DNA from 2 places in the Caballeronia sp. INML1 genome. Region 1 is predicted to be linked to the other one. Evidence: predicted binding sites of a transcription regulator. Region 1 holds the regulator's gene; the other holds the start of a gene.
The links. The regulator HrcA, encoded in region 1, represses chaperone genes, less so after heat shock. The targets are predictions, from matches to a motif close to TTAGCACTCNNNNNNNNNGAGTGCTAA.

Region 1 (6,906 bases):
CTGCGATTCACCACGACGTCGTTGAACGCGAGTGCGTGATAGATCGGCTTGTCGTCGCGCACGATGCGCGCTTCGAGCAGGCTGCGCTCCTCGCGCTCGAACTGGCCGGCGAGCAGTTGCGGGACGATTTCCTGCATCGCCTTGAGCGGAATGTCCGTGATGAAGCCGAGCCGCCCGTGATTCACGCCGATGAGCGGCGTCTTGTAGGGTGCGAGCTGTCGGCCGATGCCGAGCATGGTGCCGTCGCCGCCGAGCACGATTGCGACGTCCGCGCGCGCACCCATCTCCGCGATGGACAGCGCGGGAAACTCCGTCACACCGACGTCTTTCGCGGTGCCCGCCTCGAACACGACCTCGAAGCCTTGCTGCGCAAGAAGACCGGCGAGCGATCTCAGCGGCGCCTCGATGCCTGGCGTGTTGGTGCGCCCCACGAGGGCGACGGTCTTGAATTGGCCAATTTCCATGCCGGCATTACACCATAGTCAGAGATCGAAAAGAACCGTGGGCGAGGTTGGACGGTCGTGCTGCGACGGGACCGCGCGACGTTGCGCGGCACGCCCGTCGATTCTCGCTAGAATGGAGCGGACGTTGAACGCAGCGCACGCGGCGCGGCTCGCCGCCCCCCGACTCGTTGAGCTAAAATTTCCCCATGCTAGACCCACGTGCACAAACCCTCCTCAAGACGTTGATCGAGCGCTATATCGCCGAAGGTCAGCCGGTCGGTTCGCGCACGCTATCACGCCATTCCGGTCTCGAACTGAGTCCCGCGACGATCCGCAACGTGATGTCGGATCTCGAGGAGCTCGGCCTCGTCGCGAGCCCGCATACGTCGGCGGGACGTATTCCCACGCCGCGCGGCTACCGGCTCTTCGTCGATACGATGCTGACTGTAGAAGCGCCGCAAGACGAAGCCATGACCACTGCGGTCAAGACCCGGCTGCAGGGCGAGGAGCCGCAGAAAATCGTCGCCGCGGCGGCGAGCGTGCTGTCCAATCTGTCGTCGTTCGCGGGCGTCGTGCTCACGCCGCGCCGCAGCCACATGTTCAAGCAGATCGAGTTCATGCGGCTGTCCGACAAGCGTATTCTGCTCATCATCGTGACGCCCGAGGGCGATGTCCAGAACCGCATGATGGCGACGCAGCGCGACTACTCGCCGTCGCAGCTCGTCGAAGCCTCCAATTACATCAACGCGCATTTCGCGGGCCTGTCCTTCGACGAAGTGCGCCGGCGCCTGCGCGAGGAAATCGATCAGTTGCGCGGCGACATGACCGCGCTCATGCAGGCGGCCGTGGTCGCGAGCACCGCCGAGACGGATCCCACGGACACCGTACTCATTTCCGGCGAGCGCAACCTGCTCGAAGTGGCGGACCTTTCGTCCGACATGGCGCGGCTGCGCAAGCTTTTCGATTTGTTCGACCAAAAGACGAGCCTCCTGCAATTGCTGGATGTTTCGAGCCACGCGCAAGGCGTGCAGATTTTCATCGGCGGCGAGTCGAATCTCGTGCCGATCGAGGAAATGAGCGTCGTGACGGCGCCGTACGAGGTCAACGGGAAGATCGTCGGCACGCTCGGCGTGATCGGCCCGACACGCATGGCCTACAACCGCGTGATTCCGATCGTGGACATCACCGCGCGCCTGCTCTCGATGTCGCTCAGCCACCAGTAACGCCATCTTGGCGCGGCACGCAAGGCTGCGCCACTAGGCCATTCGGCCAATGATGCGCTCGTGGACCCGCCGCTATAATGGTCTTCACCTTTTCGACGTCCCTTCCGGCCCGCTTGCCCTATGCGTTTCGACCTCGAGTTGCCCTCGCAGCCCAGCGCTTCCCATCGCGTCGCGGTGCTGCTGATCAATCTCGGCACCCCGGACGCGCCCACGCCGCGGGCGGTGCGCAAGTATCTGGCGCAATTCCTTTCCGATCCGCGCGTCGTCGAAATACCTTCGATCGTGTGGCAGGTCATTCTGCGCGGGCTGATCCTGCCGTTTCGCGGACGCGCGTCGGCGAAGAAATACGCTCAAGTATGGATGCCCGAAGGCTCGCCGCTGCGCGTGCATACGGAAAAGCAGGTCGAGGGCCTGCGGCGGCTGTTCGCGGCGAACGACTATCACGTGATCGTCGACTATGCGATGCGCTACGGTTCGCCCGGCATCGGCGCAATGCTGAATCAGCTGAAGCTCGAAGGCGCCGATCGCATCCTTCTCTTGCCGATGTATCCGCAATACTCATCGTCCACGACAGCCACCGCGTTCGACGATGCCTTTACCGCGCTCAAGCGCGTGCGCAATCAGCCGGAAATCCGCACGATCCGCCACTACGCGGATCATCCGGCATACATCGCCGCGCTTGCGGAGCAGGTGCGCGACTACTGGCGGCATCACGGCCAGCCGGATTTCGCCGCGGGCGACAAGCTCGTCCTGAGCTTCCACGGCGTGCCGAAGCGCACGATGGATCTCGGCGATCCGTATCACGACCAATGCCAGTTGACCGGCTCGCTGCTCGCGTCCGCACTTGGGCTCACGCCGGTGGAGTGTCGCGTGACGTTCCAGTCGCGCTTCGGCCGCGCGGAGTGGCTTCAGCCGTACACTGCGCCGACGGTCATGGAGCTCGGCGCAGGCGGCGTCGCGCGCGTGGACGTGTTCTGTCCCGGCTTCACGGCGGATTGCCTCGAAACGATCGAGGAAATCGGCATCGAGGTGCGTGACGAATTCCTGAAGGCTGGCGGCAGGCATTTCCACCGGATTCCCTGTCTGAACTCGGCTTCCGCGTGGATCAAGGCGCTCGGCGAGATTGCCGCGCAGCATCTGCAGGGATGGCCCGTACAGTCCGTGCAGCCGCTCACCGCGGTGGCCTGAACAAGGCTTTTCAAGCATTCACCGATGAATCACAAAATTTCGACGGAACCTGGCGCGCGTTTGCGCATCGATAAGTGGCTTTGGGCAGCGCGTTTCTACAAAACGCGTTCGCTTGCGAGCGATGCGGTGGAGAAGGGCCGCGTGAAGGTCGGCGGGGCGAATGTAAAGCCGTCGAAGGATGTGCGCGTCGGCGATATCGTCGAGATCGACATCGAGGGGCTCGTCTGGCAGGTCGAAGTACTCGGGTTGTGCGACGTGCGCGGCCCGGCCACGGTCGCGCGAATGCTCTACGCCGAGACCGAGGACGGCCGGGCGAAGCGCATGGCCGAGGCCGAGCGTCGCAAGACGTTCCGCGAACCCGCCGCCGGCATGCAGGGCAGGCCAACCAAACGAGACCGGCGGATCATCGACAAATTTTCTCGTTCGGATTGAAGTAGCTTTCGATGGTCGCGTGAACGCCGCCGTACTCGGTGTTACGGTCGGTCACGACGCCGGACATGCAGATGGTGGTCGTTCCCGCGACGAGTACCAGGGCGACCACCGCAATAGCAAAGGTCAGTTTCATGGTACCCCCGGAGAACGGGTTGCCCGGTCAGAAAGCGGCCGGTTCAGGAAACGGGCAAGGGCTGAAAGCGGGTTGAAGCAATACGTAGGATTAGGGTAAACGTGCGTCTGCAGTGCTTCGTTGAAGTGTAGGCCAGTCAGGGCTTTCCCTCAATCTCTAAATTGCGCGGTGCGGCGAAGCGTGGGTTACAGGCCATTTCGTGCCATCGAGGGCCGGAAACTAGTCGCAAAAATTCGCCTTTAAAGCTTGAAAATGCGTTCGACGCCCCAATTTCCGGCGCTAGTGCGAAAGACGCGATCTCAACTCTGTTCGCCGCTTTCGCAGCCGATTCTACTCAACAGCAATTCATATTGAGCGACATGGAAAACACGCAAGAAAATTCAGCGAGCCAGAACCCCACGCCCGCCGACGATAACGCGCGCCAGGCCGCAGACACGACCAGCACGGCTCAGGCCGCGCCGGCAGACGCGGCCGCCGCGCCGCAAACGGCGCCGAACGAGGCCGAGGCGGCGTTGGCCGAGGCGCAGGCGACCATCGCGGCGCTGAAGGAAGATTTCCTGCGCGCCAAGGCCGAGACGGAAAACGTGCGCCGCCGCAGCCAGGAAGATGTCGCGAAGGCGCATAAATTTGCCATCGAAAATTTCGCGGAAAACTTGTTGCCCGTGCTTGACAGTCTCGAAGCGGCGCTTTCGGATCAATCCTCGGACCTCGCCAAGGTTCGCGAAGGTGTCGAACTGACGCTGCGTCAGCTGACGGGCGCCTTGGAGAAAGGCCGCGTCATCGCGTTGAATCCTGTCGGCGAGAAATTCGATCCGCATCGTCATCAGGCCATTTCGATGGTTCCGGCCGAGCAGGATCCGAACACCGTCGTGACGGTGCTTCAGAAGGGCTATGTGATCGCCGATCGCGTGCTGCGTCCGGCGCTCGTGACCGTCGCCGCGCCGAAATAACGCATCCGGAGCGATCATGGCCAGCGTGCTCGTCGATTCGGCCGCTTTTGCGGTGGTCCTCGACATGCAGGCGCTCGATGAAGCCGGTTTCTCGACGCCGGTCTTGCATCGGCGGGCGACGAGCTGGCCGTGGTGTTCTTCTGGGGCCGCGACTGCTTCAATTGCGAGATCGCCGAAAAAGCGATGCTCGCGAAGCCCGATGCGATCCGCGCGCTCGGCCTGAAATGGTTCCATAGCAACGTGTACGCGCATCGCGAACTCAGCCGGCGGTTCATGCTGCACGGCGTGCCGACCTGGTTCTTGTTTCATCGGGGCAAACGGCTCGGCCGGGTGACCGGCTGGCATGGACTCGCTCAGTTCGAAACGGCAGTCAAGGCGGCCCGTGAGAAGATCGGCGCCGCGCAAAAAAAGTTATAGACCGCATCGCGTTCAGGGTCTTGAAATCGAAACTGACGCTCTTATCTTGCGTACAGGTATGAATTTTGGGCGTTCGGCCCGGTAAATCGGCAAAAGCCGGCGTCAGGCACGACACACCGCCGCCGCAACGCCACTGCGATCAAAGCTAGGAGAGTATAAAAAATGGGCAAAATCATCGGCATCGACCTCGGCACCACGAACTCGTGCGTGGCGCTGATGGAAGGGAACCAGGTCAAGGTCATCGAGAACTCGGAAGGCGCGCGCACCACGCCGTCGATCATCGCTTACATGGATGACAACGAGATTCTCGTCGGCGCGCCTGCCAAGCGCCAGTCGGTCACCAATCCGAAGAACACGCTGTATGCGGTCAAGCGCCTGATCGGCCGCCGCTTCGACGAGAAGGAAGTGCAGAAGGACATCAACCTGATGCCCTACAAGATCGTCAAGCACGACAACGGCGACGCATGGGTCGAAGCGCACGGGAAAAACCTCGCGCCGTCGCAGGTTTCCGCCGAAGTCCTGCGCAAGATGAAGAAGACCGCTGAGGATTACCTCGGCGAGCCGGTCACGGAAGCTGTCATCACGGTGCCGGCGTACTTCAACGACAGCCAGCGTCAGGCAACGAAGGATGCGGGCCGCATCGCCGGTCTGGAAGTGAAGCGCATCATCAACGAGCCGACGGCAGCCGCGCTCGCGTTCGGTCTCGACAAGGCTGAAAAGGGTGACCGCAAGATCGCGGTGTTCGACCTCGGCGGCGGCACGTTCGATATCTCGATCATCGAAATTGCGGACGTGGACGGCGAAATGCAGTTCGAAGTGCTGTCGACGAACGGCGACACGTTCCTCGGCGGTGAAGACTTCGACCAGCGCATCATCGATTACATCATCGGCGAGTTCAAGAAAGAGCAGGGCGTCGATCTGTCGAAGGACGTGCTCGCGCTGCAGCGCCTGAAAGAAGCCGCTGAAAAGGCGAAGATCGAACTGTCGTCGACGGCGCAGACCGACATCAACCTGCCTTACATCACGGCCGACGCGTCGGGTCCGAAGCACTTGAACCTCAAGTTCACCCGCGCGAAGCTCGAAGCGCTCGTCGAAGAGCTGATCGAGCGCACGATCGAACCGTGCCGCATCGCGATCAAGGATGCGGGCGTGAAGGTTGGCGACATCGACGACGTGATTCTCGTCGGCGGCATGACGCGCATGCCGAAGGTGCAGGAAAAGGTCAAGGAGTTCTTCGGCAAGGACCCGCGCCGTGACGTGAACCCGGACGAAGCCGTGGCCGTGGGCGCCGCGATCCAGGGTCAGGTTCTGTCGGGCGACCGCAAGGACGTTCTGCTGCTCGACGTGACGCCTCTGTCGCTTGGCATCGAGACGCTCGGCGGCGTGATGACGAAGATGATCAACAAGAATACGACGATCCCGACGAAGCACTCACAAGTGTATTCGACGGCCGACGACAACCAGGGCGCCGTGACCATCAAGGTGTTCCAGGGCGAGCGCGAAATGGCCGTGGGCAACAAGCTGCTCGGCGAGTTCAACCTCGAGGGCATTCCGCCCGCACCGCGCGGCGTGCCGCAGATCGAAGTGACCTTCGACATCGACGCGAACGGCATTCTGCACGTGGGCGCGAAGGACAAGGCGACGGGCAAGGAAAACAAGATCACCATCAAGGCGAACTCGGGTCTGACGGACGCGGAAATCGACAAGATGGTGAAGGACGCCGAAGCCAACGCCGAGGAAGATCACAAGCTGCGCGAGCTGGCCGATGCCCGCAACCAGGGTGACGCGCTGGTCCACAGCACGAAGAAGGCCGTTGCCGAGTATGGCGACAAGGTCGACGCTTCGGAAAAGGAAAAGATCGAAGCGGCGCTGAAGGACCTCGAAGACGCGCTGAAGAGCAGTTCGAGCGACAAGGCCACGATCGAAGCGAAGGTCGAGGCGCTGGCGCAAGCGTCGCAGAAGCTCGGCGAAAAGATGTACGCCGACATGCAGGCGCAGCAGGGCGCGGCGAGCGCGGCGGCGGGTGCCGCGGGCGCGGGCGCTTCGGCGGATGCGGGCGCGAGCCAGCATCACGACGATGTCGTCGATGCCGACTTCAAGGAAGTGAAGAAGGACTAAGC
Region 2 (6,906 bases), 170 kb from region 1:
ATGCCGTCGACGCCGCCCTTCAGCAGATCGCCCTTCACGACCGCGCCGACGCCTTCGGGCGTGCCGGTGAAAATGAGATCACCGGGAAAGAGCTCGAAGAGCGTCGACAGATACGCGACGGTTTCACCCACCGACCAGATCAGTTGCGAGATGTCGGAACGCTGCTTTTCCTCGCCGTTGACGCTCAGCCAGATCGCGCTCTTTTGCAGATGCCCGACCTTCGACACCGGATGGATCGGGCCGATCGGCGCGGAACGGTCGAATCCTTTCGCCGTGTCCCACGGGCGGCCGAGCTTCTTCGCTTCGGCTTGCAGGTCGCGGCGCGTCATGTCGAGGCCGAGCGCGTACCCGTAGACGTAATCGAGCGCCTTATCGGCGGGAATGTTCTTGCCCTGCTTGCCGATCGCCGCGACGAGCTCCATCTCGAAGTGCAGGTTCTTCGTCTGCGACGGATATGGGAATTCGCCCGTGGAACCCGGCGCGACGTACAGCACGGCATCCGCGGGCTTGCTGAAGAAAAACGGCGGCTCGCGATCCGGATCGTGGCCCATTTCGCGCGCGTGGGCTTCGTAGTTGCGGCCGACGCAGTAGATCCGGCGCACCGGAAACTGCTCATTCGAACCATCGACGGGGACCGCTGCGGCCGGCGCCGGAGGAAACACGTAACTCATCCCGCTCTCCTGTTGCTGTTTTGATGTGCAGATTCATGGGCGAACGCGCCAGCGCGGACGGCCGGCGAGAAAAGGAAGTTTAACGTGCGCGCGCAAAGCGTGGCGGAGCTTGTCGGGCGCGGCTTTGCGAGCTTTCGACGAGCCATCGGCGGGTCGACGAAAGCGCCGTCATTCGTAAGCATCGGACACACCTGGCGGGAGACGCTCGCTCGGTGCAGCTTGCCAGCGCTCGTCAAATACGGTACTCAATAACCTTCTTGCACCTTAAAACGCGCGACGGCATCGCTCGCAGTACGAAATCGAGCACCCGATCCGCCCCAACTTTCCGATGACCGACTCCGCTCCCCCCGCTTTCAACTGCGCGCGTTATATCAAGGAAATCGGCCGCGGGCCGAACGGCGCGCGCGCCCTCTCGCACGACGACACCTACGCGCTCTACGAAGCGATACTCGAGGATCGCGTCTCTGAACTCGAACTCGGCGCGGTACTGCTCGCCTATCGCGTCAAGGGCGAAACCGCCGCCGAGCTCGCCGCCATGCTATCCGCCGCGCATCGCTCGTTCGAGCCGCTGCATGTCCAGGATGGACGAGAGCACGCGCGGCCCGTGTCGATTCCGAGCTACAACGGCGCACGCAAGACGCCGAATCTCGTGCCGCTGTTGTCGCTCTTGCTTGCGCGCGAAGGCGTGCCGGTGCTGGTGCACGGTGTCACCGACGATCCGGGCCGCGTCACGAGCGCCGCGATTTTCGCCGAACTGGGTATCGCGCACGCGGCTTCACACGATGAAATCGAAGACAGCCTCGCGTCGCGCCGTCTCGCATTCGCGCCGATCGCCGTGCTCGCGCCCAAGCTCGCACGGTTGCTGGCGCTGAGACGCCGCATGGGCGTGCGCAATTCGACGCACACGCTCGTGAAGATCCTTCAGCCCTTCGCCGAGCCGGGCCTGAGGCTCGTCAACTACACCCATCCCGAGTATCGCGAGAGCCTTACCGGACTTTTCACCGAGCACCCGGACGCGGCGGCGGGCGGCGCACTGCTCGCGCGCGGCACCGAAGGCGAAGCCGTCGCGGACACGCGCCGCCAGGTGCAGGTCGACTGGTTCCACGACGGCCACGTCGAGACGCTGATCACGCCCGAGCACTCTCAGCCGCACACGCCTCCGGTCGACCTGCCCGACACCCTCGACGCAGCGACCACCGCGCGGTGGATCGAATGCGTGCTGCGCGGCGACGTGCCGGTGCCGCCCGCGGTCACGCGCCAGGTCGAAGTGATTGCCAATGTGGTGCGTAAACCAGCTGTCGGTCAGGCAAATCCCATTTGACACGCTATTCAACGGTGGTTTAAAGTCGATTACATGAGTTTCACCCAGCCCGCCTCCCTCCGAATTATTCCGGGCCGCCTAGCGCGGCCCCTATCGCTACGTCTAGCGTAAGTCGCCAGATGTAGCGCCGCGCGTCGCAAGGCGCCCGGTCCTGCCAGAAGTCCCAGTAGTTCCTTTTCTTACCACCTGTAGTCGTCAGCTTTTCGTTCGCGCATCCCGCGAAACGGAAACGCGAGGGTCAAATGCACGTTGCTCCGCGCACGTTCACGTTGGTCACAGGCGTCACCGTCGCTGGTGATCCCGGGACACGCGCGCGCCGCTCCGTCTCACGTGCATCCCGCCACGCCCGGCCAGCCGCCGGACACGGCCTCTCTCGCAGGCGCTACGCAAACTGTCCGAAGAGAGATCGACGATCATGATGCCGAACCCCGCCGAGAAATACCGCCCGTTTCCGCAAGTCCGTCTGAATGGCCGTCGCTGGCCGACCCGCACGATCGAGAAGGCGCCCATCTGGATGAGCACCGATCTGCGCGATGGCAACCAGTCGCTCATCGAACCGATGAGCATTGCCGCGAAGCTCGAGTTCTTCGAGATGCTGGTGAAAATCGGGTTCAAGGAAATCGAGGTGGGATTCCCGTCGGCGTCGCAGACCGATTTCGATTTCGTGCGCATGTTGATCGACGAAAAGCGCATTCCGGACGACGTGACCATCGAAGTGCTCGTGCAGTCGCGCCGCGAGCTGATCGAGCGCACGTTCGAAGCGGTCGAGGGCGCGAGCAAGGTGATCGTGCATCTCTATAACGCGATCGCGCCGTCGTTCCGCAAGATCGTGTTCAATCAGTCGAAGGACGAAGTGAAGGCGCTCGCCGTCGAAGGCACGCGCCTCATCAAGGAATGCGCGGCCGCGCGGCCTCAAACGCACTGGATCTATCAATACTCGCCCGAGACCTTCAGCATGACGGAGTTGCCGTTCGCGCGGGAAGTGTGCGACGCGGTCGCGCAAATGTGGCGTCCGACGCCCGATCACAAGATGATCGTGAACCTGCCCGCGACGGTCGAAGCGGCGATGCCCAACGTGTTCGCCGATCAGGTCGAGTGGATGGACCGCAACATGGGCTTTCGCGACAGCATCGTGCTGTCAGTGCATCCCCATAACGATCGCGGCACGGCGGTCGCCGCGGCGGAAATGGCGGTGCTCGCGGGCGCGGACCGCATCGAAGGATGCCTTTTCGGCAATGGCGAGCGCACCGGCAATGTCGATCTCGTCACGCTCGCGATGAATCTCTACACGCAGGGCATCGACCCGGGGCTCGATTTCTCCGATATCGACGCCGTGCGCCGCGTCGTCGAGCGCTGCAACCAGATTCCGGTGCATCCGCGTCATCCGTATGCGGGCGACCTCGTGTTCACCGCATTTTCGGGTTCGCATCAGGACGCGATCCGCAAGGGTCTCGCGCAGCGCGTACCGGGCACGATGTGGGAAGTGCCCTATTTGCCGATCGATCCCGCCGATCTCGGCCGCAGCTACGATGCCGTGATTCGCGTGAACAGCCAGTCCGGCAAGGGCGGCTCGACTTTTCTGCTCGAACGCGGGCTCGGCTTCACGCCGCCGCGCCGCGTGCAGATCGAGTTCAGCCACGCCGTGCAGCAGATCACCGATGCATCCGGCGCCGAAATCGGCGGCGACGCGATCTGCGAGCTCTTCAAGCGCGAATATTTCGATGCCGGCGGGCCGGTTTCGCGGGTCGATGTATCGACGTTGTCGGTGTTCGGAAAGCGCGTCACGGTTGCACCGCCGGCGAGCACGACGAGCGGCGATGCCTACGCGCAGACGGTCGCCGCAGCGCTCGGCGTGGACGCGAACGTGAACTGGTTCGAGACGGCCGTGACGGCGAGCGGCGACACGGCGGCGTTCGTCGGCTGCCGCGTCGGCGAGGGCCAGACGCGCTTCGGCGTCGCCGTACATGCGAATCCGGCGCTCGCAGTCGCCGATGCGGTCGTGAGCGCAGTGAACCGCTCCGGGCGCGTCGCAGAGAATGTGCGGCAGGACGAAGCCGTAGAAGCCTGACGAACGGCGCGCGTGGCTATTCGAGTGCCACGCGCGTCGCCTGCAGCGCGAGCAGTTGCCATTGGCCCTCGGTCTGCACGTGGACGGCGGTATAGGCGATCGGAAATAGCAGCGCGCCGTTCTTCGATTCCATCTCGACCAGCGCGCGGCCCGAGACGAGGCACGTATCGCGGCCGGCGGGCAGCACGTCCTGCGACTGAATCTCGATCTGCCGGTAACGGCGGCGACCTGCGGTGATCGCGTCGATGAACTGGCGCTTCGTCTCCCGCTTGCCGTTCGTATGGACGTAGCTGACGTTTTCGGCCAGCAGCGCGTCCAGCGCCGGGCCGTCGCCGTCGACCATCGCACGGAAGCGGTCGCGCTCGAGGCCGCGAATGGCCTCAATGGTTTTTGCCGGCATCTGTCGAGTCCCCTTGTGTCGAGGAACCGATGCACCGGCGCCTCGTCAGAAGTTGTATTGCAGATATAGCTGGCTGAAATTTATACCAGGATTCGGCTCTTTGATACCGCCGTTCGACAGATGCTGGAAGCGAAAGCCCGCCTGATAGTTCTGCTTCGCGCCGAAGATCATGCCGACGCCCACCATGTCGGCGAACTGGAACGCCGTCGCGACGGAGAAATCCTCCGTGATGCGCGTATGCGAAAGCAGCCGCACGCCGACGCCCGCCTCGATGAACGGCCGGAAATAGCCGGAGCTTTTTACGAAGCGCACGACCGGCGTAATGCCGAATTCCCAGATGTTCGGGTGGACGGCATTGTCCTCGGTCGTGTGCCAGTAGGACACGTGACCTTCGCCGATGAGCGTGAAGTGGAACCCGCCGATCTCCCACCACGTGAGGCCAGGATCCCAGGCCACGCCGAGGTCGGCTTTCTTGATGTCGCGATCGGCGACGCCGCCTGCAATCTGAAGGCCGAATCGATCAGCATGCGCTGCCGCCGACGCCAGGCCGAACGCCGTGCAGATCGCCACGCGGGAAAGCGTGCGATGCCACGAACTCTTGTGTTTATGCATGAGCACCCCATGTTCTCGGATGACGGGCGTGTTTCACGAAGAGCATTGTCTCGCCGAATTCTAGTGACCTTTTTCAGTACTTGCAGGAAACGCAGCCGGCCACCCGGTTTGTTGAATTTTCTTTCGCCCGAGCGCGTAAGAGCGGTAAAGAATTCGACGCATGCCCTGTACCGGTAGATTCTTCCGTTTATGATGCAACGGACTGTCCTATTGATCCCGCAAATTCGATAGTATTTGTGGGAACTCTCACATTCCCCTCTCCTCTAACACTTAGCACTCGTTGAACCGGAGTGCTAATATCATGTCTGACTTCCGCTGCTGTTAAGCGGCGAATGAATTGTTGATAAGGAGCTTATGAGCGTGACCAATGCGATGACCCTACCGAATGTTGTGAACTCGGCACCTGCCAAGGCATCTTCGGCAGGCGCGCTGACGTACGCACAGTCGTCGATGCTGACCGGCCAGATCGGCAACATCGATTCATACATACAAGCAGTGAACCGTATTCCGATGCTTTCGCCGGCAGAGGAACGTCAGTACGCCACCGAGTTCCGCGAGCAGGGCAACCTGAACGCCGCGCGTCAGCTTGTGCTTTCGCACCTGCGCCTCGTCGTGTCGATCGCCCGTAACTATCTAGGTTACGGACTGCCGCACGCGGATCTGATCCAGGAAGGCAATATCGGTCTGATGAAAGCCGTGAAGCGCTTCGACCCCGAGCAAAACGTGCGCCTGGTGTCGTATGCAATGCACTGGATCAAGGCCGAGATTCACGAGTACATCCTGCGCAACTGGCGCATGGTGAAGGTCGCAACGACGAAGGCGCAGCGCAAGCTGTTCTTTAACCTGCGCAGTCACAAGACGAGCCATTCGGCGTTCACGCCGGACGAGATCGACGGTCTCGCCAACGAGTTGAAGGTGAAGCGCGAGGAAGTGGCGGAGATGGAAACCCGCTTGTCGGGCGGCGATATCGCCCTCGAAGGGCAGGTCGAGGACGGCGAGGAAGCGTTCGCGCCCATCGCCTATCTGGCGGACTCGCACAACGAGCCGACTAACGTCATTGCAGCGCGCCAGTTCGACAAGCTGCAAAGCGACGGCCTTGCCGAAGCGCTCGAATCGCTGGATGAGCGCAGCCGCCGCATCATCACGGCGCGCTGGCTCGACGTGCAGGACGACGGTTCGGGCGGCAAAACGCTGCATGAACTGGCGGACGAGTTCGGCGTATCGGCGGAGCGTATTCGCCAGATCGAGGCGAGCGCAATGAAGAAGATGCGCTCGGCGCTGCACGACTTCGCGTAACACCTGACTGTGTCGTAACAAAAATTGCAAAGCCCGCCGTCGATGAGACGGCGGGCTTTTTCTTTGACCTTGCGCGAAAAGCAAACGGCACCCAGAGGGTGCCGCCCGCTTTCAAGCATGGTCTATTGCATCACGCCGGCATCGGCGCTGCACCGCCGCCGCTACCCGACAAGCGCGAGGAAAGCTGCGTGGCATAACGCTGCGCCGCCGCGCCCACGACGATGTGGAACGTATCGGCCGACACCCACGCCACATCCAGCGACGACAAACGCTGACGATCCACCGACGACGGATCACGCACGACCACGCGCAGGCGCGTCTGGGCGACCGCATCGAGCGATGCGACATTGGTCGCGCCGCCGAACACGGCGAGCCAGCGGAACGGGTCCGGATCGAGCGGGCCGGGCGTCTGATCGACGCTCACCGCTGCCACGGCCGGTTGCGCCGGCGTCGACGATGCGGGCGTTGCGCCGCGCGTCGACGAGTGCTCGAGCTCGCTGCGGATTTCATCGGCGATCAGGTCCGCTTCCGGTCCGAT

Region 2: rpoH (RNA polymerase sigma factor RpoH) is a predicted target of HrcA. The motif match lies at 5,343-5,369, and genes of this name have one in related genera.

Annotation. Positions count from the first base shown of each region.
Region 1 covers NZ_JALQDT010000004.1:226,556-233,461, forward strand. The annotation lists gene NCR38_RS02065 (NAD kinase) at 1-464, opposite strand, end outside; gene hrcA (heat-inducible transcriptional repressor HrcA) at 650-1,666, shown strand; gene hemH (ferrochelatase) at 1,787-2,854, shown strand; gene NCR38_RS02080 (RNA-binding S4 domain-containing protein) at 2,879-3,286, shown strand; gene NCR38_RS02085 (hypothetical protein) at 3,258-3,419, opposite strand; gene grpE (nucleotide exchange factor GrpE) at 3,779-4,369, shown strand; partial or broken gene NCR38_RS02095 (thioredoxin family protein) at 4,386-4,786, shown strand; gene dnaK (molecular chaperone DnaK) at 4,949-6,904, shown strand.
Region 2 covers NZ_JALQDT010000004.1:55,750-62,655, reverse strand. The annotation lists gene NCR38_RS01310 (fumarylacetoacetate hydrolase family protein) at 1-671, opposite strand, end outside; gene ybiB (DNA-binding protein YbiB) at 1,000-1,992, shown strand; gene leuA (2-isopropylmalate synthase) at 2,408-4,060, shown strand; gene NCR38_RS01295 (nuclear transport factor 2 family protein) at 4,077-4,460, opposite strand; gene NCR38_RS01290 (acyloxyacyl hydrolase) at 4,506-5,072, opposite strand; gene rpoH (RNA polymerase sigma factor RpoH) at 5,433-6,368, shown strand; gene nagE (N-acetylglucosamine-specific PTS transporter subunit IIBC) at 6,499-6,906, opposite strand, start outside.